Regions from separate parts of the Kineococcus aridisoli genome, predicted to be linked through region 1. Evidence: riboswitches for the same ligand, from Rfam matches in the RefSeq annotation. Region 1 holds a riboswitch; the other holds the start of a gene.
The links. A riboswitch is a leader RNA that binds a small molecule or an ion and turns the genes downstream of it on or off. The one in region 1 is predicted to bind cyclic di-GMP.

Region 1 (11,813 bases):
TCGTTGCGCCAGCCGACGGCCAGCTTGTCCTTGCCGAGCCGCAGGCCCATCGCGTACTCCACGCCGGCCTGCACGTCGTTGTTGCCGTGCAGCATGATCCAGCGCTTGTCGGGCATCGCGTTGACCTGGGCGTCGATGAGCCGCTTCTGCGTCGCGGGCGTCGCGGTGGTCATCCCGCCGCGCGGGTAGCTGAGCGGCCAGGTGTGCCACTCGCCCCAGTTGCCGTAGAAGCCGATGTCCATCATGCCCAGGCGGGGGTCGTCGGCGTAGCGGGCCGCCACGGCCTTCATGAACGCCTCGACGCGCTCGGCGTAGGCGGGGTTGTTCCAGTTCGGCACCCAGTACTGGCGGCCGGCGTCGGTCGCCCAGAACCCGCCCGCCTCGCCCTGCAGGTAGGCGGGCACCGCGGAGGCGGGACCACCGAAGTGCATCGACATGATGCGGAACCCGAACTTGCCGCCGCGCGCCTTGGCGGCGGCCAGCTCCGCGTCGATCCGCGAGAAGTCGTACACGCCGCGGCTGGTCTCGATGTCGGACCAGTTGTAGCGGTCGTACGTGTACTTCGCGGCCTCGGGCTGCTTGAGCCACTCGTGGCCGAGCCACTTGAACAGGCCGCGACCGGGGTTGACGATCTCGGGCGCCGAGAGCGGGATCGTCCCCGGCGTGAAGGTGACCGGCGCAGCGGTGCTGGTGGCGGTGGGCGCGGTGGTGGGCGTGCCGGGGGTGACGGTCGGGATGCCCGTGGGGTTGCCGGTGGGGCGGGGCGTGCCCGGGACGCTGGGGGCGCTGGTGGGTGCCCCGCTCGGCGCGGTGGTGGCGCCGGCGACGACCTCGATGCCGCTGACCTTGGGGTTGTCGACGCGCTTGACGAAGCCGAGGTCGAGCGATCCGTCGGTGAGCGTCACCGGCACGTCCAGGACGTACGGCTTGTTCTTGCCACCGGCGCGGGCGAAGACGTCCACGCCGCTGGCCACGGTCTTGCCCTCGGCGACGACGTCGAAGACGCGCCGGCCGGCGCCGTCGTGCCAGATCTCGGCGGCGTGCACGCGGACGGTGTACGTGCCGTTGGGCAGCGAGAAGCGGTACCCGCTCGCCGAGTGGCGCTCGCTGGCGTGGACCTTCGCGAGAGGGCCGGAGATCGGGGTCGAGGTCGACCAGGTGCCGCCACCGGAGTAGCCGGAGTCGGCGGCCCACACGTCGCCGTTGCCGTCGGTGACCGCGCCACCGCCGGAGTTGACGCGCTTGACGACGGTGCCCCGCGGCTGACCGGTGGTGGGTGCGGTGGTGGGTGCGGTGGTGGGTGCGGTGGTGGGTGCGGTGGTGGGTGCGGTGGTGGGTGCGGTGGTGGGTGCGGTGGTGGGTGCGGTGGTGGGTGCGGTGGTGGCCTTGAGGACCTCGATGCCGCTGACCTTGGCGCTGTCGACGCGGTTGACGAAGCTCAGGTCCAGGGTGCCGTCGGTGACGGTGACGGGAACCTCCAGGACGTACGGCTTGTCCTTGCCGCCTGCGCGGGCGAAGACGTCCACGCCGCTGGCCACGGTCCTGCCCTCGGCGACGACGTCGAAGACGCGGCGGCCGGGGGCGTCGAACCAGATCTCGGCGGCGTGCAGGCGCACCGTGTACTTGGCGTCGGCCACGGCGACGCGGTAGGCGCCCGGGTTGTGGCGCTCGGAGCGGTACAGGGTGCCCAGCGGGCCGGCGATGCTCGCGGGCGTGGAGTAGGTGCCGCCGCCGGCGTAACCGGTGTCCGCGCTCCAGGCGTTGCCGTTGCCGTCGGTGAAGGCGCCACCGCCGGCGTTGATGCGCTTGACCGCGCTGTCCGCGGCGCTGGCCGCGGGGGCGGGGGAGAGCAGGCCTGCGCCGAGGCCGACGACCAGGCCGGCGACGGTCAGATGTCGGGTGAAGGGGGTCTTGGGCATGGAAGGTCCTCCGAAGCGCTCACGCAGGACCTGACGGCGCTGTCCCGCATCGGTAACCCGGCTGGCTCGGTGAGCCCCGTGGATTTGCGTCCCCGTCTCGCGGCGGGTTTGCCTTTTCGTCGTGCTGCCGTCCCCCATGAGTTCGGCCCTGCGGGCGGGGCCCTTGAACGGGCGTTACAGCCTCGGGCCGCACATCACCCGATCGGAGCAGCCGGTGCCGGAGCGTCACGACCTGTGCGGGGAGGGCCACCCGTGCGGCGGTGACCTTGTTATGTTGACGGCCCAGGACGGCCCGACGGGGGTCGGGCGACGGACGGGACTGCCTCGTGACACCTGGCGACGCGACACCTGACGGGCCCACCGCGGTGGCGGGCGGTGAGCGCGCACCCGCGCGCCGCACGGCCGACGTCGCCGTGGTCGTCCCCGCCAAGGACGCCGTCGGCGTCCTCGACGGCGCGCTGGCGAGCTTCGCCGCGCAGACCGTGCGCCCGGCCGAGGTCGTCGTCGTCGACGACGGCTCCAGCGACGGCACCGCCGCTCTCGCCCGCAGCTGGGCGGACCAGCTGCCCGTGCGGGTGGTGCGCCTGCGCACCAGCGTCGGGCCCGGCCGCGCCCGGCGCGCCGGGGTCGACAGCTCCAGCGCGCGCCTGCTGACGTTCCTGGACGCCGACGACGTCGTGCTGCCCACCCACCTCGAGGAGCTCGTCGCCCTGCACGAGCGGCACGGTGGCATCGTCAGCCCGGACGGGCTCTTCTGGTGGCCCGGCAAGGGCATCGACCCCCTCACCTACCGCCACCACCGCCCCGTCCGCGAACCCGCTGCGCAGTGGCACGACGTGCTGACCCACAACTTCCTCACCACCGCCTCCCTGGTCAGCCGCGCCGACCACGACGCCGCCGGCGGCTGGCGGGGCGACTACGACGGCGCCGAGGACTGGGACCTGTGGATCCGCCTGCTGCGCGACGGCGTGCGCGTGACCGCCGGCAGCGCCACCTACCTGTACCGGCAGTCGGTGAGCAGCCTCAGCCGCGAGTCGCGCACCGCCGAGGCTTCGCTGCGCCTGGTCCAGTCGCTGCTGCCGCAGCTGGGCCCCGCCGACCGGGCCGTCGCCGCGCGCAGCCGCCGGCGGTGGCGCGCGCAGGTCGCCACCGGCCGGGCACTGCGCCACGCCCGCGCCGGCCGCTCCCTGGCCGCCCGCACCAGCGCCCTGCCCGCCCTGGCGTCCCCCTCGCGCGGCGGGACCGCGCGCGGGCTGGCGCTGGTGCTGGCCCCGCGGTCGGCGGCCGAGCTCGCCGACCGGCGCGCCGAACGGCTGTGGTCGCGTGGCTGAGGTGGAGGAGCCCACCTCGGCGCCCACCGGCATGGGGCGCCGCACCAGCCGCGGAGCGGTCTGGGTGGCCGCGGCCACCTGGCTGCAGCGCGGGGTGGCCGTCGTGGTCCTGCTGGCCCTGGCCGGGGTCCTGGACCCCCGGGCCCTCGGCACCGCCTCGCTGGCCTCGCTGCTGAGCTTCCTGCTGCTGGCGGTCTCCGAGCTCGGCTTCCTCAACGCGCTGATCTACCAGCGCACCCGCGTGCGCGAGGCGGCCGAGACGACCCTGTTCGTCACCGGTGCCTGCACCCTCGTCCTGGCGGCCGGGCTGTTCCTGCTCGCCGACCCGCTGGCGCGCTTCTTCGGCACTCCCGAGGCCGGGGACGTGCTGCGCGTCTACGCGCTCGTGCTGCCCTTCTCGGCGCTCGCGCAGGTGGCCGAGGCGGAGCTCACCCGGCTGCTCGCCTTCAGCCGCCGCTTCGCGGCCAGCGTGCCCAGCGTGCTCGGCGCCGTCGTGACCGTCGTGCTGGCCGTGCGCGGAGCGGGCGTGTGGTCGATCGTCGTCGGTGACGCCGTCCGCGAGGTGCTGCGCTGCCTCGTGGCCTTCGCGGTGCTGCCGCAGCGCTTCGGGCCGCGCTGGCACCGCGAGGTCGCCCGGGAGATGTGGCGCTACGCGCGCGGCTCGTTCACGGCGACCTGGCTCGACAACGCGCTGCAGAACGTCGACTACCTGCTCGTCGGCAAGCTGCTCGGCCCCGGCGCCCTGGGCCTGTACACCCTGGCCTTCCGGGTGGCCATCCTGCCGTTCGTCGTGGTGACCCAGGTCGTCGTCGGCGTCATGTTCCCCGCGCTGGTGCAGGTCTCCGACGACCGGCGGCGCATGGAGGACGGGTTCCAGGTCAGCTTCCGGCTGGGCGCGGCGGCCGTCGTGCTGCTCGGCGGCGGCGTGAGCGCCCTGGCGCCGTACCTGGCCCTGCTCGGCGAGGACTGGCGCGCCGCCACCACGGCCGCGCAGCTGCTGGGCGTGTACGTCTGCTTCCGCTCGGCCGCCTTCATGGCCACCCCCGTCGTGCAGGCGCTCGGGCGCCCCGGAGCGGTCGCGGTGCTGCGCGGCGCCTGGGTGGTGCTGCTCGTCCTGCTGCTGCTGACGGTCGGCCGCCGCGGGATCACCGAGGTCGCCGCCGTGCAGGTGCTCGTGGCGGCGGTGCTGTTCCTGGCCCACGCCAAGCTGGCCGCGGACCTGGGGGGCGCGTCGCTGCCCCGGCTGCTGCTGGACCTGGCCCGCCCGCTGCTGGCCGCCCTCGTGGCCGCCGGCGCGCTGCTGGCGGTGCGCCGGCTCGGCGGCACCTGGGACGACGACACGTCCGTGGTGGCGTTCCTGGTGGCCGGGGTCCTCTTCACGCTCGTCTACCTCGGCGCGCTGCTCGCCCTGGGGCCCCGGCTCCTGCGCGACGTCCGCCGGGTGGTGGGCACCCTGCGCTCGCGCTGAGCGCCGGGCGCCGCCGCGAGCGGGCGGGCGGGGTGCAGGTCTGCGGTTCAGGCGTACGGGTCGACGAGGAGTGGTGCACGTGGCGGGGCAGCAGCGGGCGGGGCGGCAGCGGGCGGAGGAGCAGTGGGCGGGGCGACCCGTCGACGTGGTGGCCGGGGGGCTCTGGCACGCCCCGGACCTGGCGCGCGGCCTCGCGCGGCTGGGCTGCTCGGTGCGCCTGGTCACCTCCGCCGCCCGGGTGGCCGTGGACGGGGTGCAGGTGCGCACCGTCCCGCTCGTGCGGCTGCCGCTGCGGCTGGTGAGCGGCTTCCGCCGGCCCGACGTGCTCGTGCACGCGGCGTTCGGCGCCGCGGCCGCCACGCAGCTGCGACCCGGCTCGCTCGTCGTGGCCTGGTCCTCCTTCGCCGCCGCCTCGCTGACCGCCCCCGGTCACCGGGTCGTCGTCTGCCGCGGTTCCACCCACGTCGCCCGGCAGCGCGAGGTCCTGCTGGCCGCCGGTGCGCGCGTCGGCGCCCGCCTGCCGGTGCCGGGCCCGGCGATGGTCGCCCTGGAGCGCCACGAGTACGCCCGCGCGGCCGCCGTCACCGTCCCCACCGACGAGATCGCCGCCGACCCGCTGTGGGCGCAGGACGGGGCCCGCCTGGCCGTGGCGCCCTACGGGTTCCCGGACCCGCCGGACCTCCCGTCCGCCGGGCGTCCCCGCGCGCACGGGCGGGTCGTCTTCGCCGGGGAGATCGGCTACCGCAAGGGGGTGGACCGGCTGGCCGCCGCGCTGCCGCGCCCCGTGCCGGGCGTGGCCGAGGAGTGCGTGCTCTTCGGCCACCCCGTGCGCGACTTCCCGGTCTCCGCGCTGCCGCACTGGTGGCGCCTGGCCGGCTACACCGACCGCCTGGGCGAGGAGATCGCCTCGGCCTCGGCGCTGGTGCTGCTCAGCCGGGAGGAGGGGATGGCCCGGGTGGGCCAGGAGGCGCTGGCGGCCGGCACCCCGCTCGTCGTCTCGCCGGAGAGCGGGCTGGGGGGCTGGCTGCGCGACGGGGGCGGTTTCGTCGTCGACCCCGACGACCCGGGCGCCGTCGAGGACGCGCTGCGGCGGATCGCCGCGGACCCCGCGCACCACTCCGCCGCGGCGCGCCGCACGGCGGCGTCCTGGACGTGGACCGACCACGCCCGCGCGGTGCTGGCGGGCTTCGGCGGCCCGGGCTAGGGGCGGGCCAGGTCGTCCGCGCGGACCTCGGCGGCCCGCCCGGCGACGGGCGCAGGGCGGGCCGCCGCCGCGCCGGCACCGCGCACCCCCGTGAGGACCGTCCCGACGACGTCGACGTCGCGGGCGGTGAGGTCCTCGACCACCTCGCGCAGCTGCCGGACGCTCATCGAGCCCGCCTTGACCACGAGCAGGACCGCCGGGGCGGCCGCCGCCAGCATGCGCACGTCGGCCGTCTCGTCGACGGCGGGCGCGTCGACGAGGACGACGTCGGCCAGCTCCAGCAGCCCCGCCACCCGGCGCGGCGCGCTCGGCAGGCCCTCACCGCCGGTGGAGGTCACCGCCAGGTGCGGGTGCACCGTCTGGTGCACCCCGTCCCGGCGCGAGGACGCGGAGCCGACGCGTGCGCTCGGGGGCACCCCCAACGCGTCCAGCTGCGCCGGGCTGCGCCGGTCCGCGTCCACCACGAGCGTCTCGTGCCCGTCGCGGGCCAGCAGCACCGCCAGGTTGGCCACCACCGTGGACGTGCCGTGGCCGCGGGCGGCCCCGGTGACCACCACGAGGTGCTGCGGGCGCTGGCGCAGCGCCAGGAGCAGGTCGGCCAGCAGGGTGCGCAGCTGCTCGTCGAACTGCTCGTGGGCGGGGTCGCCGACCACGACCCGGGGTGCCTGGCCGCGCAGCGCGGGCTGGCGGGCGAGCACGCCCAGCACCGGGCGGCCGGTGGCCAGCTCCGCCTGCCGGCGGGTGTCCACCCGCCCGAAGAGCCGGTCCACGGCGAGGGCCCCGGCGACGCCGACGGCGAGGGCGACGAGCAGGATCGCGGCCGCGGCCAGCGGCCGGTTGGGCGCGACCGGCTCCAGCGGCACCTGCGCGGTGTCGAGGGTGCGGGCCTCCAGCACCTCGTCGGAGGCGACGTCCTCGACGAAGCGCGCGGCGGTGGTCTGCGCCACCCGGGCGGCGAGCGCCGGGTCCGGGTCCTGGGCGGCGATCACGACGATCGCCGACTGCGGCACGGTGCGCACGACGATCGCCTCCTCGACCGCGTCGGGCGTCCAGGGCTGCCCCAGGTCGGCGGCGACGGGCTCGAGCACGACGCCGCTCTCGATGACCTGCGTGTACGTCGGCAGCAGGCTCTCGACGGCCTGCGCGTAGTAGGGCAGGGACGCCGCGGTGCTGCCGGTGGCGTCGGTGCGCGGCAGCAGGGCCACGCTGACGTCGGACTCGTAGAGGTCGTCGCGGGTGACCAGGAAGACCGACCCGGCGATCGCGACGAGCAGCAGCAGCAGCACGGCCACCGCCTTGCGCCGCCAGACGGCGGCCGCGAGCAGCGCGACGTTCACGGGGCCACCCCCTGGTGCGCCCGCGGGCGGGCCACGGGCGGGTGCGACTGCGGGGGACGCATGCTGGTGCCTCTCGGTCGGGGAGGGGGCCTCATGCCGGGCGCAGCACGGCGCCGGTGCCGGACGGCAGGTCCACCGCGGTGACCCGGGCACCCGACAGGTCCACGTGGGGCCGCTGCAGGTCGACCGCCGCTGCCGCGGCGCCGGGGTTGACCAGCACGCGGCCGTGCTCGAAGACGCGGCTGTAGACGCCGTTCGCCATCCGTGAGTACGCGCCTTCCGGACGTCCGAGGTCGTGGTCGGGCAACCACGTCCCCGGAGTGTAGGAGAAGAGGCCCGTCCCGTCGGTGGCCAGCAGGAAACTCGCCAGCGCGAACTGCAGCTGCGCGGTGTCCCCCGGGTCTCCCTTCGCGTTCACCAGCGGCACCAGCCCGGCGGCCTCGGCCTCGTGCAGCTGGTCCACCTGGCGCCGCCAGCCGGAGTCGACGTCGTCCAGCAGCCGCCCGTAGCCGTCGCCGGCGGCGAAGGTCACGAAGTTCTCCTCCACCGGCCCGCTGAGCAGGCCGCCCCAGTCCAGCCACAGCCCCGGCGCCAGCCGGCTGTCGCCGATGTTGGCGTGCACGACGACCCCCTCGCCGTCGCGCAGCGCCGGGCCCACGCGCGCCAGGAAGGAGCGGGTCGCCGCTCGCAGGGCCTGGTCGTCGGGGTAGCGGGCGGGGGGCCTGCCGGGGGTGTAGAGGTCGGCGCGGCTGAGGGCGTTGTCGATCATGACCCCGTCCCAGCCGCCGGCCGCGACCTCGCGGGAGACGTTGCGCAGCCAGGTGCTCTGGTAGTCCTCGTCGCCGACGTCCACGTGCCAGTGCCCCGGGTGGTCGTCCCACTCCAGCCGGGCGCCGGCGGCGTCGAGCAGGAACCACCCGGGGTCGATGGCCTCCGCCTCGGCGAAGCCGACCCCCGTGGGCAGCAGCGCCGCGTCGCGGCCGTCGTCGAGCGCCCCCGGGTAGCTGCGCACCGAGGACATGTCCTTGTAGACGAGGACGGAGGTGGCCGGGCTGGCGCGCTTGACGGCGCGCAGCCGGGGCAGCTCCCAGGCGTTGAGCACGACCAGGCGGCGCAGCTCCGGGGCGAGCGCCCCGTCGTCCTCCGGGTGGGAGTTCAGGTCCACCGCCCACGACGGGACGAGGCCCTCGAAGCGGGGCGGGGCGGGGGAGGGGGGTGCCTCGCGCCGGTCGCCCGTGCAGGCCGCGCCCAGCGCGAGCCACGCGCCCAGCGCGGCGCCGGTGAGGAACCCGCGGCGTGCCGGTGGGGAGCTGGCGGTCATCGTCCCTCGCGAGTCGGTGGCCTCGTGCGCCCCGGGCCGGTGCCGTCCGGGGGTGGTGGGGGTCGTGCGGCGCGGACGGCGCCGACCTCGCCGCGCCGATTGTAGACTCGCTGGGCCCGGCCGCCCGTCCCGCGTCGCGTCACCAGGAGCTCCATGTCCACGTCGGTGGAGAACGCGGTCCGCCGCCCGGAGGGTCGACCGGTCCGCCACCGGCGCACCGCGCTGCCGCTCGTCTCCCTCGTCGCGGCCGCGGGGCTGCTGGGCGTCGCGCTCGCCGCCGCGTGCGCGCTGGCCCCGGCCGCCGGTGTCGTCCTGCTCGTGGGGCTGCCGGTGGCCTGGTGGCTGGTGGTCCGCCTGCAGGTCGCGGTCGCGGTGCTGGCCGCCTCCTTCTTCTTCGACGGCTACCTGGCGACCTCGACGAGCCTGCTGAGCCCCTCCAAGCTCGTCGGCGCGCTGGCGTGCGCCAGCTTCGGCTACCACGTGCTCGTGCGCCGGCGGCCGGTCGTGCTGCCGCCGCTGACCGTGGCGGTCGCCGCGCTGGCGGTGTGGCTGCCGCTGAGCATGGCCTTCGCGCACGACCAGGAGGTGGGCCGCCAGGTCGCGCTGCGCTACCTGATGCTCTTCGTGCTGTGCTTCCTCGTCCTGCAGGCCGTGGCGGGCGACCGGCGCACCGTGGACCTGATGGTGGACGTCATGACGGCCGCGGCGGCGCTGTCCGCGGCGCTGGGCCTGTACGAGTTCCTGCTGGCCGGGGCCGAGCGCGCCAAGGGGCCGGTGGAGGACCCCAACGACTTCGCCTTCCTGCTGGCGATGGTGGTGCCGGTGATCGTCTACCGGATCCGCTGGAACGGCGGGCGCCTGGGGGCGGTGCTGCGGGTGCTCGCCCTGGCGGTGGTCTTCGCGTGCATCCTGGCGACGTTCTCGCGCGGCGGGCTGGTGGCCCTCGCGGCCGCCGGCGCCTTCGCCGTCCTCACCCGGCGGCTGGCGCTGCGCTGGGCGCTGCTGGCCCTCGCGCTCATGGTCCTCGTGGGGCTCGCGGCCTTCCTGACCAGCCCCGAGACGGTCACCGAGGCCCTGGACCGCAAGCAGCACGTCGCCTCCTCCAACATCGACACCCGGTACACGACGTGGGCGCTGGCCGTGGAGCAGTTCGCCTCCTCGCCGGTCCTCGGCGTCGGCCCCGGCAACTTCGAGAGCCGCTACTGGGAGTTCGCCCTGCCCTACGACCTCAGCGGCCCGCCGCCGCCGCCGCACAACGCCTACCTGCACGTGCTCGCCGAGCTCGGCGCGCCGGGGCTGGCGATGTTCCTGCTGTACCTGCTGCTCGGCTGGCTGGCCCTCACGCGGCGCTCCGGCGACCCCCGCACGCAGGCGCTGCTGTCGGGCCTGGCGGCCGGCTTCGTCGTGGCCGGGGTGGGCGCGGTCTTCCTCAGCGAGCAGTACTACGCACCGTTCTGGGTCCTGCCCGCCCTCGGCGCCACGCTGGCCGTCCGGGAGCACCCGCCCGGCGGCGCCGCGCCGGCGCGGGCGGTGCCGCGGCGAGCCGCCCCGGTGGTCGCGGTCGGCGGGGGCCCGCGGTGAGGGTCCTGCAGGTCATCGCCTCCCTCGAGCCCGGCGGCGCCGAGCGCATGGTCGTGCAGCTGGCCGCCGACGCCCGCGAGCACGGTCACGAGGTCGCCGTCGCCTCCGCCGGCGGCGCCTGGGTGCCGCGCCTGGGCTGCGTGCCGCACCACGCCGTGCCGCTGATCGCCCGCTCGCGCACGGGGCTGCTGCGGACGGCGGCCGCGCTGCACGCCCTCGTGCGCGAGCTGCGCCCCGACGTGGTGCACAGCCACAACGTCGGGGTCACCGTGGCCGCGCAGCTGGCGCTGGCCGCGGCCCGCTCGCCGGCGCCGCTGGTGACCACCGTGCACGGCCTGGCGCACGAGGACTACCCCTCCGCCGCGCGGCTGCTGCGGCTGACCCGCGCGCTCGTGGTCTCCTGCGCACCGGCCGTCGACCGGGCGCTGGGCGCGGCCGGCCTGCCGCCGGCGCGGCGCACGGTCGTGGTCAACGGGGCCGCGCTGCAGGAGGCGTCCGCCCAGCGGGTCGCGGCCGTCCGCGAGGTCCACTGCCTGCGCGGCCGGGTGGTCGTCGGGCTGGGGCGCCTGGTGGAGCAGAAGGCGTGGGGCACCCTGGTGGAGGCGGCCCGCTCCCTCGACGAGGACGTCGACGTCGTCGTCGCAGGCCAGGGGCCGCTGCTGGAGCCGCTGCGGCGGCAGGCGGACGCGGCCGGCGGCCGGGTGCGCTTCATCGGCGCGGTCGACGACGTCGCGGCCCTGCTGGCGACGGCCAGCTGCCTGGTGTCCACCTCCTCGTGGGAGGGGCTGCCGCTGTCGCTGCTGGAGGCCCTGTCGCTGGGGGTGCCCGCCGTGGCGACCTCGGTGGACGGCGTCGTGGACGTCGTGCTGGAGGACACGGCCCTGCTCGTGCCGCCGGGCGAACCGGCCGCGGTGGCCGGTGCGCTGCGGCGCGTCCTCGACGAGCCGGGCACGGCGCAGGCGCTGTCGAGCGCGGCGCTGCGCGCCCGCGACGGGTGGGCGCCGCAGCGGATGCTGGACGCCTACCGGGACCTGTACGCCCGGGTGCTGCGGGAGCCCCGCCGGCGCTGAGGGGTCCACCGCCTCAGGGCAGGCCCTGCTCCGCGGGGTCCGGGGCCCGGCGCGGGACGGGGGACGTCAGCCGGCGGCCCAGGCGGATGGAGGGCTGCTCCACGAACCGGTGCACGAGCCGGGCCAGCACGAGGATGCCGCCGATCTCCAGGACGAGCGCGAGGGGACCCTCCAGGCCCAGCCGGTCGTGCAGCAGGGCGCCCACCGCGGGGTGCAGCACGTAGAGCGCGTAGCTGATCGCGCCGAGCCGCAGGAGCGCGCCGGGGACCGAGCGGCGGCCGAGGACGGCGCAGCCGGCGAACAGGAGCAGCCCACCCGCGTAGGAGGCGCTCAGCGCCAGCGGGGACCACGGCTCGCCGCCGTCCAGCCCCGTCCCGACGAGCGCCCCCGCGGGGACCACGACCAGGGAGGCGGCGAGCAGCGGCTTCCAGGAGCCGTCCCCGGCGCTGACGCGCAGGTGCAGCGCGTGCCCCAGCGCGGCGCAGAACAGCATGAGCGCGAACGTGCCCGGCAGGTCCACGCCGCGCACGCGCTCGACGACGGCCGCCGCGAGGTAGCCGCCCAGCCACACCCACCCCAGCT
Region 2 (11,813 bases), on a different contig from region 1:
ACGACCGAGTTCAGCGCGCGGTTGCCCGCCGCGTGCCCGCGCCGGTAGGCGGTGAGGCTGCTGGGCCGGCGCACCCCGACGACGTGGTCGAGGCCCTCGGCCACCAGCAGGCGCACGAGGTCGCCGGCCACCGAGGCGTCGTAGGTGTCGTCGCCGTCCACGACGACGTAGATGTCGGCCTCGACGTCGGCGAAGGCGCGCCGGATGACGTTGCCCTTGCCCGGGCGCGGCTCGAAGCGCACCACCGCCCCGTGCCGGGCGGCGACCTCGGCGGTGCGGTCGGTGCTGCCGTTGTCGTAGACGTGGACGACGGCGGTGGGCAGCGCCGCGCGCAGGTCGTCGACGACCTTGCCGACGGCGGCCTCCTCGTCCAGGCAGGGCACGATGACGGCGACCCGGCCGCCGACCTGACCCTGCGCGGGAGGGGGACCCGTGTGCTCGACCGGCATGGGGACGAGCCTAGGGCGGGCACCGCCGCAGCCCGTGCAGGCGCTCGCCGGGAGCCCGGGTCGTCAGTGGGGGCGTCAGCGGGTCGTCAGCAGGGCGGGCGGCCGTCGCCGGGCCGCTCCGCGGCCACCTGCGCACAGGCCGTGGACGGGGAGGTGCGGGCCCGGGCCGCGGACTGCACCCCCGTGGCCACGGCCGCGACGACGACGGCCAGGACGACCGCGGCGCCGAGGTAGCGCGCCAGGGACGGCGCCTCCTGCGAGCGGGCGGCGGCGGGCGCCGGACGCGCGGCGCGGGCGGACGAGCGGCTACCGGCGGGCGCGGCGCTGCGCGAGGCGGGCGGGGACGCGGGGCGCGGCCGCTCCTCGGCGATCTCCTCGACCAGCTCCCCGGGCCAGATGCCCGCGTCGTGCACGCGGTGCGCGCGCTCGGGAGGTCGGTCCATGCCGTGTCATCGGTGCGCCCGGTGGCGCCGTTGACCAGCCCTCACCCAGGTGGACGCCCGCCTCACACCAGGACGGGTGCCGCCGCGCGCCGGGGAGCGGGGGCGGGCTGTGCCCGGAACGCCGCCCGGTAGGCGGCGGCCGTCGTGCCGACGAGGCGGCTGAAGCTGCGGCGCAGGCTCTCGCTGCTGCCCAGACCGACCATGGCGGCGACCTGCGCGACCGGGAAGTCGGTGGTCTCCAGCAGCACCTTGGCCCGGTCGACGCGCTCGGCGGTGATCCAGTCGAAGACGCTCATGCCGGTGGCGGCGCGGAAGCGGCGCACCAGGTGCCGTTCGCTGACGTGCTCGTGGCGGGCCAGCGAGGCCAGCGTGTGGGGTTCGGCGATGTTCTGCCGGATCCACGTCAGCAGCGGTTCGACCCCGGTGCGCTCGTCGGCGCGCAGCGAGCCCTTGACGAACTGCGACTGCCCGCCGGGCCGGTGCGGGGCGCTGACGAGGATGCGGCCGAAGTCGTTGGCGTAGGCGCTGCCGAGGTCCAGGGCGAGGATGTGCAGGGCCAGGTCGGTGGCCGACAGGATCCCGCCGGAGGTGTGCACCGGTCCGTCGTCGACCCACAGGTTCTCCGCGGCCAGCCGGGCCCGCGGGAACGCGGCGCGGAACTCCTCCGACAGCAGCCAGTGCGTGGTGGCCGTCCTGCCGTCGAGCACCCCGGCCCTGCCGAGCACGAACGCGCCGCCGCAGAAGGAGACCATGCGGGCGCCGGCCTCCCGCGCGCCGTGCACCGCGGCGCACAGCCGCTCCGAGCGCTCGGCCAGCGGTTCCTCCAGCCCGGGGACCATGACGGTGTCCGCGCTCAGCGTGGTCTCCAGGGGGGCCAGCGGGCCGGGGTCGATCCCCGTGGGCAGCACGTGCCGTTCCGCCTCGCCGACGAGCACGACCTCGTAGGGCGTCTCCACGTCGCCGGTCACCGCGGCCAGCGACGGCATGCGCCGGCCGAACACCTGCTGCGCCACGGCCAGTTCCAGCGCCACGGTGTCCGGCAGCACCAGCAGCGCGATGACGTGCTTGTCGCGGCCGCGACTCGTCGGGGGTCGTCTGCCCGGGCGCACGGGTCTCCCTCCAGCTGGCGGGCTGCCGGCCGGACGTGGCCGGATGCGTGGGCATCGTGGCAGGCGCTGTGGGATCCGTCGAGGCCCGCGGCGCCAGGGTGGAGGCGTCGGCGGGGCCGGTCCCGCCGCACCGGACCGAGGGAGAAGGACCGTGACCGCTCAGCCCACCACCAGCACCCCGACCGCGCAGGACCTCGGCTTCGCCGCCCGGGCCAACGCCTCCGGGCGCACCCCGGTCGTCTTCGTCCACGGCCTGTGGCTGCACGCCGACAGCTGGCAGCCGTGGGTCGAGCTGTTCGAGTCCGCCGGCTACGCCGCCCACGCCCCCGGCTGGCCCGGGGACGGGGCCACCGTCGCCGAGACCCGCGCCCACCCCGAGGCGCTGGCCGGGGTCGGCGTCGAGCAGGTCACCGAGCGCTTCCGCCGGGTGATCGCCGCCCTGGACACCGCGCCGGTCGTCGTCGGGCACTCCTTCGGCGGCCTCGTCGCGCAGAAGCTGCTCGGCGAGGGCCTGGCCCGGGCCGCCGTCGCCGTCGACCCGGCCCAGATGCGCGGTGTGCTGCGCCTGCCGGTCGTGCAGCTGTGGAACGCGCTGCCGGTGCTGGCCAACCCCGCCCAGCTCCGCGGCACGAACTCGCAGTCCGCGGATCGCTTCGCGCGCACCTTCGCCAACGCCGTCCCCCGCGCCGAGTCCGACGAGATCCACGCGCGGTGGACGATCCCCGCGCCGGGTCGGCCGCTGTTCGAGGCCGCGGTGGCCAACCTGCTGGCGGGCACCCCGGCGGCCGTGCGCACCGGCGCCGACCGGGGGCCGCTGCTGGTGATCGGCGCCGGGCGCGACCGCACCGTCCCGGCGGTCACCACCCGCGCGATCGCCGCGCGCTACCGCGCCGCCTCCAGCATCACCGACTACGAGGAGTTCCCCGGCAAGGGGCACTCGCTGGTCGTGGACTCCGGCTGGCGCGAGGTCGCCGACTACGCCCTGCAGTGGCTGACGTTCGTCGGGCAGCCCGCCCGGTCGGCGTGAGGGGTGGCGCTCCTCAGCGTCCCACCAGCGCCGCGACGACGGCGCGCACGACGTCGGGTGCGGTCGCCAGGCGGGGGACGTCGTAGCTGACGGCGGTCGCCGACGGGGCGCCGGTGGCGGCGACGGGCGCGGCGGCGCGCAGGTGGACGGCGTCCACGCCGGTGCGGGCCACGAGGGCGGCCGCGTTCGCGGGGCGCACCCCGCCGCCGGCCATGACCTCGATGCGCCCGCCGGCGCGCGCGACGAGGTCCGCCAGGACCTCCGCGCCCTGCACGGCGGTGCGGGCGCCGCCGGAGGTGAGCACCCGGGTGACCCCGGCGTCGACGAGCAGCTCCAGCGCGCCGGGCAGGTCCGGCAGGGTGTCGAAGGCCCGGTGGAACGTCACCGGCAGGTCCCCGGCGGCGTCGACGAAGCGCGCCAGCAGGGCGGTGTCCACGCCGCCGTCCGCGCGCAGCGGGCCCACGACCACCCCCAGGCGCACCCCGGGCGGGGCGGGCAGCGCGCGCACCGCGGCGATGTCGGCGAGCTGGACGTCGACCTCGGCGGGCGAGCACGTGAAGTCCCCGGCCCGCGGGCGCACCAGGACGCTGACCTCCAGCCGGGACACCCGGGCCAGCACCGCGGACAGGAACCCGCTGCTGGGGGTCAGGCCGCCCTCGGACAGCGCGGCGCAGACCTCGACGCGGGCGGCGCCGCACTCCTGCGCGACCAGCGCGCCCTCGACGTCGTCGAGGCAGACCTCGACCGCGGTCACCGCGCGATCGCCAGGGGAGTCACCGGAACAGTCACCGGAACAGTCGCCGGGGGAGTCACCGGGTGGCCGCCCACGCCGTCAGGGCGGTGCCGGGCGCGATCTCGCCGACGCGCACGCCGCCGCCGAGCACCGGCACCACGCGCAGCTCCTGCGCGCCCGAGACGTCCACGCCGAAACCGGCGAGGACCTCCAGCGCCACCAGGGTGGTGGCGCGGGGGTTGCCGTCGGCGACCTTGAGCGCCACCGCCTGCCCACCGGGACCGGCGACGCCGAGGACGCCCTCCGCGCCGCCCTTGGCCAGCGCACCCGGCACGCGCCGCACCAGCTCGGTGTTCGGGTGGCCGGGGCCGCCCACGAACTCCGGGTGCGCGCGCACCGCGGCGGCGACCCGGCCCGCGGGTTCCCCGGGACCGGCGCGGTGCAGGGCGCGGAACGCCGTCGCGAGGCCGCGCACGGTCGTGCCGAACAGCGGGGCGCCGCAACCGTCGACGGCGTCGGCGGTCACGGGCGTCCCGGTGAGCTCGGCGCTGACGGCCCGCACCCGCTGCTGCAGCGGGTGCCCGGGCGCCAGGTAGTCCTCGGTGGACCAGCCGTTGACCCGGCAGGCCAGCAGCATCGCCGCGTGCTTGCCGGAGCAGTTCATCCGGACCCGGCTGGGCCCCTCCCCGGCGCGCACCAGCGCGTCGCGGGTGGCCTCGTCCTGGGGCCGGTCCTCGGGGCAGCGCAGCGCGTCCTCGCCCAGCCCGGCCTCGGCCAGCACGGCGCGGACGACCTCGACGTGGGCGTCGGTGCCGGTGTGGCTGCCCGCCGCGATCGCCAGTGCCGGCCCCTCCAGCGGAGCACCGGCCAGCAGGCACGCGACCGCCTGCAGCGGTTTGGCCGTCGAGCGCGGCAGCACCGGCTCGTCCACGGGGCCCAGCGCGGCGGCGACGGACCCGTCGGCGTCCAGGGCGAGCAGCGCCCCGAGGTGGCGGCTCTCGACGAGGCCGGAGCGCCGGACGACGGCGAGCTCGGCGAGGGCGGGGGTGTTCGCGGGCTCAGCCACGGGAGTTCTCCACTTCTCCGCGCGCCGGCGGCCGTCGGCGCGCCGCCGAGCCTACGCAGGGCCGCCGGCGCCCGGGTCAGGAGAAGGTGACCGCGCCGTCGTGCAGGTCGTAGGTGGCGCCCACGACGCGCAGCCGCCCCGCCTCGACGGCCTCCGCGAGCAGCGGGTCGGCGCTCAGCTGGGCGACCTCCCCGGCCACGTTGAGGCGCACGGCCTCGGCGAGGCGGTGCTCCTCGTCCGCACCGGGACCGGCGTCGGCCAGGGCCTGCTCGGCGGCCGGGCGGATCGCCTCGACGAGCGAGTCGATCGCGGTGCCGGAGGCCGCGGAACCGCTCTCCAGCGCCTCCAGCGTGGCCTTCACCGCACCGCACCCCTCGTGGCCGAGGACGACGAGCAGCGGGACGTGCAGGTGCTCCACGCCGTACTGGATGCTGCCGAGGACCGGCGGCGCGAGGACCTGGCCGGCGGTGCGCACGACGAACAGGTCCCCGAGGTCCTGGTCGAAGACCAGTTCCGGCGGGACGCGGGAGTCCGCGCAGGAGAGCACGATCGCGAACGGGTGCTGCCCCCCGGCGATCCGCAGGCGGTGCTCGGCGGGGTGGCCGGTGTGGTGCTCGGGGTGCGCGGTGAAGCGGGCGTTGCCCTCGCGCAGCAGTTCCAGCGCCTGCTCCGGGTCGCTGATCTGCTCCGGGCGCTCGTGCACCGCTCCCGGTGCCGCCGGCGATCCCGTCGATCCCGGGTCCGTCCGCGGACCCGTTGCGCCGCAAGCGGCCAGCAGTGCGCCGCCCCCCAGCGACGCCCCCCAGCGGAACATCCCCCGCCTGCTCGTGCCCCGCTGCGCGGGCAGCGCGGATCGTGCGTCGTCCATGGTTCCCCCCTCGGTGGTGCCGCGCGGATCCCCGCCGCGCGGTGCGCACGTTCCCCCCGGACCGTGCGGCCGGAACGCTACTGAACCCGCTGCCGCCGTGTGGGGGATTTTTCCCGCGACCGCTCGCCCGCACCGCGCGGGGCCGGTTGCGCCGTGCGGGTGAGGACCCGGCCGGCGCGCACCGCCGGTCGGGTGGTGCGCGTGGGCGGGTGGTCGAGCCGCCCGCCGGGACGGCCGATGCTTCCCGGGACAACGGCAAACCCGTCGCGAGACGGGGACGCAAAGCCCAGGGGCCTCACCACGTGAGGTGGCCCGGCTACCAGGAGGACACCGCGATGCGCCGCACCACCACCCTCAGCCTGTCGGTCGCCCTGGCGGCGGCCCTCGCCGTGCCCACCGCGGCCGGCTCCCTCGCCGCCGCCCGCTCCGGCGGGACGCACCCCGCCGCGCGCCCCACGGCCGCTCCCACGGCGACGGCGACGGCGACCGCGACGGCCACCGCGACGGCCACCGCGACCGCGACGGCCACCGCGACCGCCGTGCCCACCGGCAGCGCGCCGACCATCACCCGCGGCCCCCGCGGTGCCCGCACTGTCGTCGTCGCCGGGAGGCTCAGCGCCGTCGACGCCGCCACCGGCCGGGTGACCGTCACCGTCCAGGGCGGCCGCGACAAGGCGCTGCGCGGGCAGGAGGTGGACATCGCCCTGGCCGCCGGTGCGGTGCTGCGCCGCGACGGCGCCACCGTGCAGGCGTCCGCCCTGCGCGCCGGCGACCACGTCAGCGTCCAGTGCACCCGCAGCGGCGACGGCACCCTCACCGCCACCCGGCTGAACGCGAACGGCCGTGGTGGTGAGGCGCCGGTCGACGAGCCGACGGCGACTCCGACGGCGACTTCCACCGCCGCTCCGACGGCGACTTCCACCGCCGCTCCGACGGCGACTCCGACCGCCACCGCGACCGCCGCCCCGACGGCGACCGCGACGGCGACGGCCGGCTGACAGCGGCGCGGCGGGCGGCGGTCCCGGGCCGCGCGGGATCAGCGCGTGCGGCGGGCGACCTGCAGCAGGTTCAGCTCGTGCTTGCGGACCGTTCCGCGGGGGCGGGCCGCGATGAGTTCCCGGATCCCCGCGAACAGCGTCGCCCGCTGCTGCGGTGTCGCGGCGATGTGCCCGGAGTAGGTGGACAGCAGCGCCAGGTACTCCTCGGCGGTGTGCTCCCGGCTCGTCACGTAGCGGTGCACGATCGGCTGCCCGAAGCGCCCGCTGCCGGCCATCGCCGCCACGTCGGGCGCGGGCACCTCCTCGGGAGGCACCGGGCCGCCCTTGCCGTCGCCCATGCCGACCTCGTCGTAGACCCGTTCGACGACCCGGAAGAAGTCGTCGCCGTCCGGCGGTGCGACGTGCTCGGTGGCGACGATCGCCAGAGAACCCCCGGGGCGCAGCAGGTCCGCGGCCCGGGAGAACGCGGTCCGCTGGTCCAGCCAGTGCCACGAGGTCGCCGCGAGGACCAGGTCGAACGGTTCCCGGTCCCGCGGCTCCCACGCCTCGAAGGGCGAGACCACCACCTCGACGTCCCCGCGGCCGGCGAGCACGCGGCGTGCCACCGCCGCCAGTTCCCGCCCCGGTTCCAGCGCCACGACGCTCCAGCCGCGCTCGAGCAGCCCGCGTGTGGCCTGCCCGGTGCCCGCCCCGATCTCCAGCACCCGGGCTCCGGGCGCCGGCCCGGCCGAGAGCGCCAGGTCGTCGAACAGCGCCGCGGGGTAGCGCGGGCGCACCCGCTCGTACAGCTCCGCGACCGTGTCGAACGTCGTGGCCAGCCCCGCGTACGGTTCCCGTTCCACCGCGGCGCCCCCCGTCACAGGCCGAGCAGGCCGTCGATGCTGCTCGCGTTCTTCTGCGCCCGGTAGGCGTCCATGCCCGCCGGGCCCTTCTTCTCGGCGTTGCGCCGGATCAGGTCGCGCTCGTCGGTGACGACGTCCATGACCGGCACCCCCCACCCGCACGAGTCGCTGACGCGCTCGACGTCGACGGTGATCACTGCTCGGGTGCTGGGGTTGGACGGGTGCAGCGCCACGACCTCCCGGAAGGCGTCGGTCCCGGGCAGGTGCACCTGGCCCTGCCCGTGCAGGCGCACGATGCGCGGGCGCTGGTCGAAGGAGGTGAACATGACGCAGATGCGCCCGTTCTCGCGCAGGTGGGCGATCGTCTCCACACCGCTGCCGGTGAAGTCCACCCAGCCCACGCGGTGCGGGCCCAGGACGGAGAAGGAGTCCCCGCCGCGCGGGGAGACGTTGACGCGCCCGTCGGCGGCCAGCGGGGCGGTGGCGGTGAACCACACCGGCTGCGCCTCGATCCAGCGCCGCAGCGCCTCGTCGATCGCCTCGAACACCTTCGCCACGTCCAGACCCTAACGGCTCGGGCCGCCGATCGGCGGTGGCGCGGTTAGCGTGGACGCGCACCGCCCCACCGGAGAGGACGCGACATGAGCAGCGAACCCCAGGACGCCCCCGTGCCCCGCGAGGTGCCGTCGCCGCCCGGTGCGGACCTGCCCGCGGTCGTCGACGAGATCGACGAGCGGGTCGGGCTCGCCGGGCGCGAGGCCGTCGAGCGCAGCCGCGAGGAGGACGGTGGCGGCGACCCCTCCGGCGACGTCGTGCCCGACCCGGCCGGCGGGGGCGGCGAGGCCGGTGGGGGCGGCGAGGCCGGTGGGGAGGTCGACGAGGCCGACCAGCCCGCGGACCCGACGCTGCGCACGGACGGCGGGCAGGGCGGCGCCGACGGGGTGCCGGTGTCCGAGCCGACCGGCTGAGGCGCCTTAGAGGAGGCTGAGCCCCACGACGGCCTCGGTGAGCATCTGGTCGTGCTGCTGCTCGTCGAGCGCGCCCTCCGCGAGGCGGTGGTCCAGCACGCGGCTGACCAGCTCGATCGCGTCGGCGCGCTCGACGGTCAGCCCGTGCCCGCCCACGGCCGGGTGGACGGCCAGCGCTCGCCCGTCGCCGTGGTCCGGGCCGGCCAGCCACGGCCCGCCCTCCCCCCGGGCGACCAGGCGCCGCACGTCGGCGGGGTCCATGGCCAGCACCGCGTGCGAGATGCGGTCGAGGTCGTAGACGTCGGGCTGCTCGTCGGCCATGCGGCGATCCTCGCACCGGTGGCGCCGGCGCGCCGTTCCTCAGCCGCTCACAGCCACTTCTTGGCGCGGAACACGACGTAGAGGACCGTGCAGACCAGGACGATGACGGCCAGGACGACGAAGTAGCCGTAGCGGGTGCCCAGTTCCGGCATGTGCTCGAAGTTCATGCCGTAGATGCCGGCGATGGCCGTGGGGACCAGCGCGATCGCGGCCCACGCCGAGATCCTGCGCATGTCCTCGTTCTGCTGGGCGGTGACGCGGTTCTGCCGGACGCTGACCTGCGTCAGGTGGGCCTGCAGGACGTCGGTCAGCAACCGGTCGTAGCCGTCGATGGCGTCCGCGGCGCGCAGCAGGTGGTCCAGCACGTCGCGGTAGTAGGGCCGCTTCTCCTCCGCGACCGCGGTGGCCCGCGGGCCCACGGGACCACCCTCGACGAGCCGCTGCAGCGGGTTCACCAGCGGCACGACGGCGCGCTTGAACTCCAGCACCTCCCGCTTCAGCTTGTAGATGCGCTCGGCGTGCTCGTCCTCCCCGCCGCTGAAGACCTGCTCCTCGATGTCCTCGACGTCGACCGCGATGGCCTCGACGACGTCGCCGTAGCCGTCGACGACGTGGTCCAGCAGCCGGTACAGCACCGACGCCGGGGCCGGTGCGGGCGGCCCGCCGGGCAGCGGCACGTCGAGGTCCACCTCCCCCTCCTGCAGCCCCAGCGCGCCGAGGTCCAGCTCGGGCACGTCGAGCTCGGCGCGGACGTCGGCGACGACGGAGGACTCGCCGTGGCGGACGGTGATGAGGAAGTGCGCCCCCAGGAACACCGCGACCTCGCTGATGTCGACGACCTCGTCGTGGTCGACGTAGCGGACGGGTTTGAGGACGGCGAACGTCAGGTCGGGGTACTGCTCGAACTTCGGGCGCTGGTGGGCGTTGATCGCGTCCTCGACCGCCAGGGCGGGCAGGCCGAAGGGGACCGCGAGGCGCTGCAGGTCGCGGGCGCTGGCCCCGTGCAGGCCGATCCAGACGAAACCGCCGTCGGAGCGGGCGGTGGACAGCGCGGCGTCGAGGTCGGAGACCTGCCGCTGGCGCCCGTCGGCGTGGTAGAGCTTGCAGGCCACCACGGGCAGCTCCGCCAGGGCACCCCGGGCGCCGACGGTGGCCACGCCCTCCGGCCGGCCGCGCTCCGCCGCTCCCGGCCCGTCGGCGCGCCGGGACCGCCGCGGTGCGGAGCGCGGGGACGGGCGGGACGGCACGGCGGGCCTCCTGGGCGGGCGGGCTGGGCGGGCGGGCTGGACGGGGCCGGGCAGCGCCGGGACCGACGTCGATCGTAGGTCGCCAGCCCGCCGGCACCGCCTCACGCGCGCTCGAGGCTGAACCAGACCACCTTCCCCGAGCGCCCACCGTCCGCGTCCTGCCGCACGCCCCACGCGCTCGCCCCGCCGTCCACCAGGCGCATGCCCCGCCCGTTGAGGGCGTCGTCGTGCTCGGTGAGCACCTGCGGCGGGCGGTCGTTGCCGTCGTGCACCTGCACGAGCAGCCGGTCCCCCGAGCTGGTCACCGTCACCCGCGCGTCGCTGCGGCCGTGGACGACGGCGTTGGTCACCAGCTCGCTCGTCAGCAGCTCCGCCGTCGAGGCGTCGTCCTCGCCCCAGCCGCAGCGCGCGCACACCTCCCGCACGACGGTGCGCGCCTCGCGCGCCGAGCGCGGGTCCGGCGGCAGCACGATCACGCGCGTGGTCGAGGGGCCCTCGTCGGCCGCGGGCGCCGCCTCCCCCGCCGCGGGGGCCGCACCTCCCGCGGGGACCTGCCCGGCGCCCGCGGCCGCGACGAGCAGCAGCGCCGTGCGGTCGTCCTCGCCGCCGCCCGCCCCGACCGACAGCAGCTCCCCGCACAGCGCGTCCGGCTCGCTCGGGTCCCCGGTGGCCAGCACGCCGGCCAGGCGCTCGGTGCCGCCGCCGGTGCCGCTCGCGCGGTCCTCCACGACCCCGTCGGTGTAGAGCAGCAGCGCGGCGCCCGCCGGCAGGTCCAGCACGTGCTCGCCGCGCACCGCCGCGGGGTCCACGCCGAGCAGCAGGTCCCCGTCCGGCAGCAGCTCGACGCGGCCGTCGGGGTGGCGCAGCAGCGGTGCGACGTGCCCGGCGCTCGCCCAGCGCACCCGCAGCCCTCCCGAGCCCCCTCCCGAGCCCCCGCCCGGGTCCCCGCCCGCACCTCCCGCCGCGCCCGTGCCCACCAGCACCAGCACCGCGGTCGCCAGCGTGCCCGGCTCCAGCGCGCAGACCACGGCGTCGAGGCGGTCCAGCAGCCGGGCCGGGCCGTCCCCGCTGTCCCAGCTGACGCCCCGCAGCAGCGTGCGCACCTGGTTCATCGACGCGGCCGCGACCTCGTCGTGGCCGGTGACGTCGCCGACCGCCACGACGAGGTCGCCCGCGCGGTCGGTGAAGGCGTCGTACCAGTCCCCGCCGATGCCCGCCCCCTCGGCCGCCGGGGTGCAGCGCACCGCCAGGCGCACCCCCTCCGGCGAGGGCAGGTGCCCCAGCACGCTGCGCTGCAGCTCCCGCGCCACCCGCGCCACCGCCGCCGCCGCGCGGCGGGCGGCGCGCGCCTCCAGCACCCGGTCCAGGGTGGGTGCGCAGTGCGCCGCGAACGCCTCCAGCAGCGCCACCTCCTGCTCGGTGAACTCCCCGGGCCGCTCCCAGCACACCGCGAGGCTGCCGACGACCTGCGAGCCCGCGAGCAGCGGCAGCAGCGCCCACCGCTCGCGGCCGGTCAGGTCCACGACCTCCGCCATGCGCGGGTGCACCCGCTCCGCGGCCGCGCGGTCCGGCACCAGGACCCGCACCCCCTCGCGCGCGGCCCGGCACGCCGGCAGCGGGCTGTCGTGCGGTTCGTGCTCGTAGCGGGCGCGCAGGTCCGGCCCGAAGCTCGTCGACAGCGCCAGCCGCCAGCCGCCGTCGTCGGCGCGGGTGACCACCCCGCAGCCGTCCGCGCCCAGCAG

Region 2: another riboswitch for cyclic di-GMP. It lies ahead of ACRYM2_RS14620 (hypothetical protein); the one in region 1 lies ahead of ACRYM2_RS20355 (malectin domain-containing carbohydrate-binding protein).

What each region holds. Positions count from the first base shown of each region.
Region 1 is NZ_JBJLSF010000103.1:4,507-16,319, reverse strand. It holds gene ACRYM2_RS20355 (malectin domain-containing carbohydrate-binding protein) at 1-1,919, opposite strand, end outside; cyclic di-GMP riboswitch class I at 1,968-2,042, opposite strand; gene ACRYM2_RS20350 (glycosyltransferase family 2 protein) at 2,246-3,250, shown strand; gene ACRYM2_RS20345 (oligosaccharide flippase family protein) at 3,243-4,718, shown strand; gene ACRYM2_RS20340 (glycosyltransferase family 4 protein) at 4,798-5,922, shown strand; gene ACRYM2_RS20335 (nucleotide-binding protein) at 5,919-7,259, opposite strand; gene ACRYM2_RS20330 (putative glycoside hydrolase) at 7,351-8,580, opposite strand; gene ACRYM2_RS20325 (O-antigen ligase family protein) at 8,734-10,161, shown strand; gene ACRYM2_RS20320 (glycosyltransferase) at 10,158-11,231, shown strand; gene ACRYM2_RS20315 (acyltransferase family protein) at 11,245-11,813, opposite strand, start outside.
Region 2 is NZ_JBJLSF010000052.1:12,109-23,921, reverse strand. It holds gene ACRYM2_RS14655 (glycosyltransferase) at 1-449, opposite strand, end outside; gene ACRYM2_RS14650 (hypothetical protein) at 536-892, opposite strand; gene ACRYM2_RS14645 (GlxA family transcriptional regulator) at 955-2,001, opposite strand; gene ACRYM2_RS14640 (alpha/beta hydrolase) at 2,153-3,028, shown strand; gene ACRYM2_RS14635 (copper homeostasis protein CutC) at 3,042-3,782, opposite strand; gene ACRYM2_RS14630 (asparaginase) at 3,838-4,827, opposite strand; gene ACRYM2_RS14625 (carbonic anhydrase) at 4,904-5,530, opposite strand; cyclic di-GMP riboswitch class I at 5,940-6,019, shown strand; gene ACRYM2_RS14620 (hypothetical protein) at 6,031-6,693, shown strand; gene ACRYM2_RS14615 (class I SAM-dependent methyltransferase) at 6,732-7,535, opposite strand; gene ACRYM2_RS14610 (pyridoxamine 5'-phosphate oxidase family protein) at 7,550-8,092, opposite strand; gene ACRYM2_RS14605 (hypothetical protein) at 8,177-8,503, shown strand; gene ACRYM2_RS14600 (hypothetical protein) at 8,510-8,824, opposite strand; gene ACRYM2_RS14595 (magnesium and cobalt transport protein CorA) at 8,872-10,071, opposite strand; gene ACRYM2_RS14590 (SpoIIE family protein phosphatase) at 10,173-11,813, opposite strand, start outside.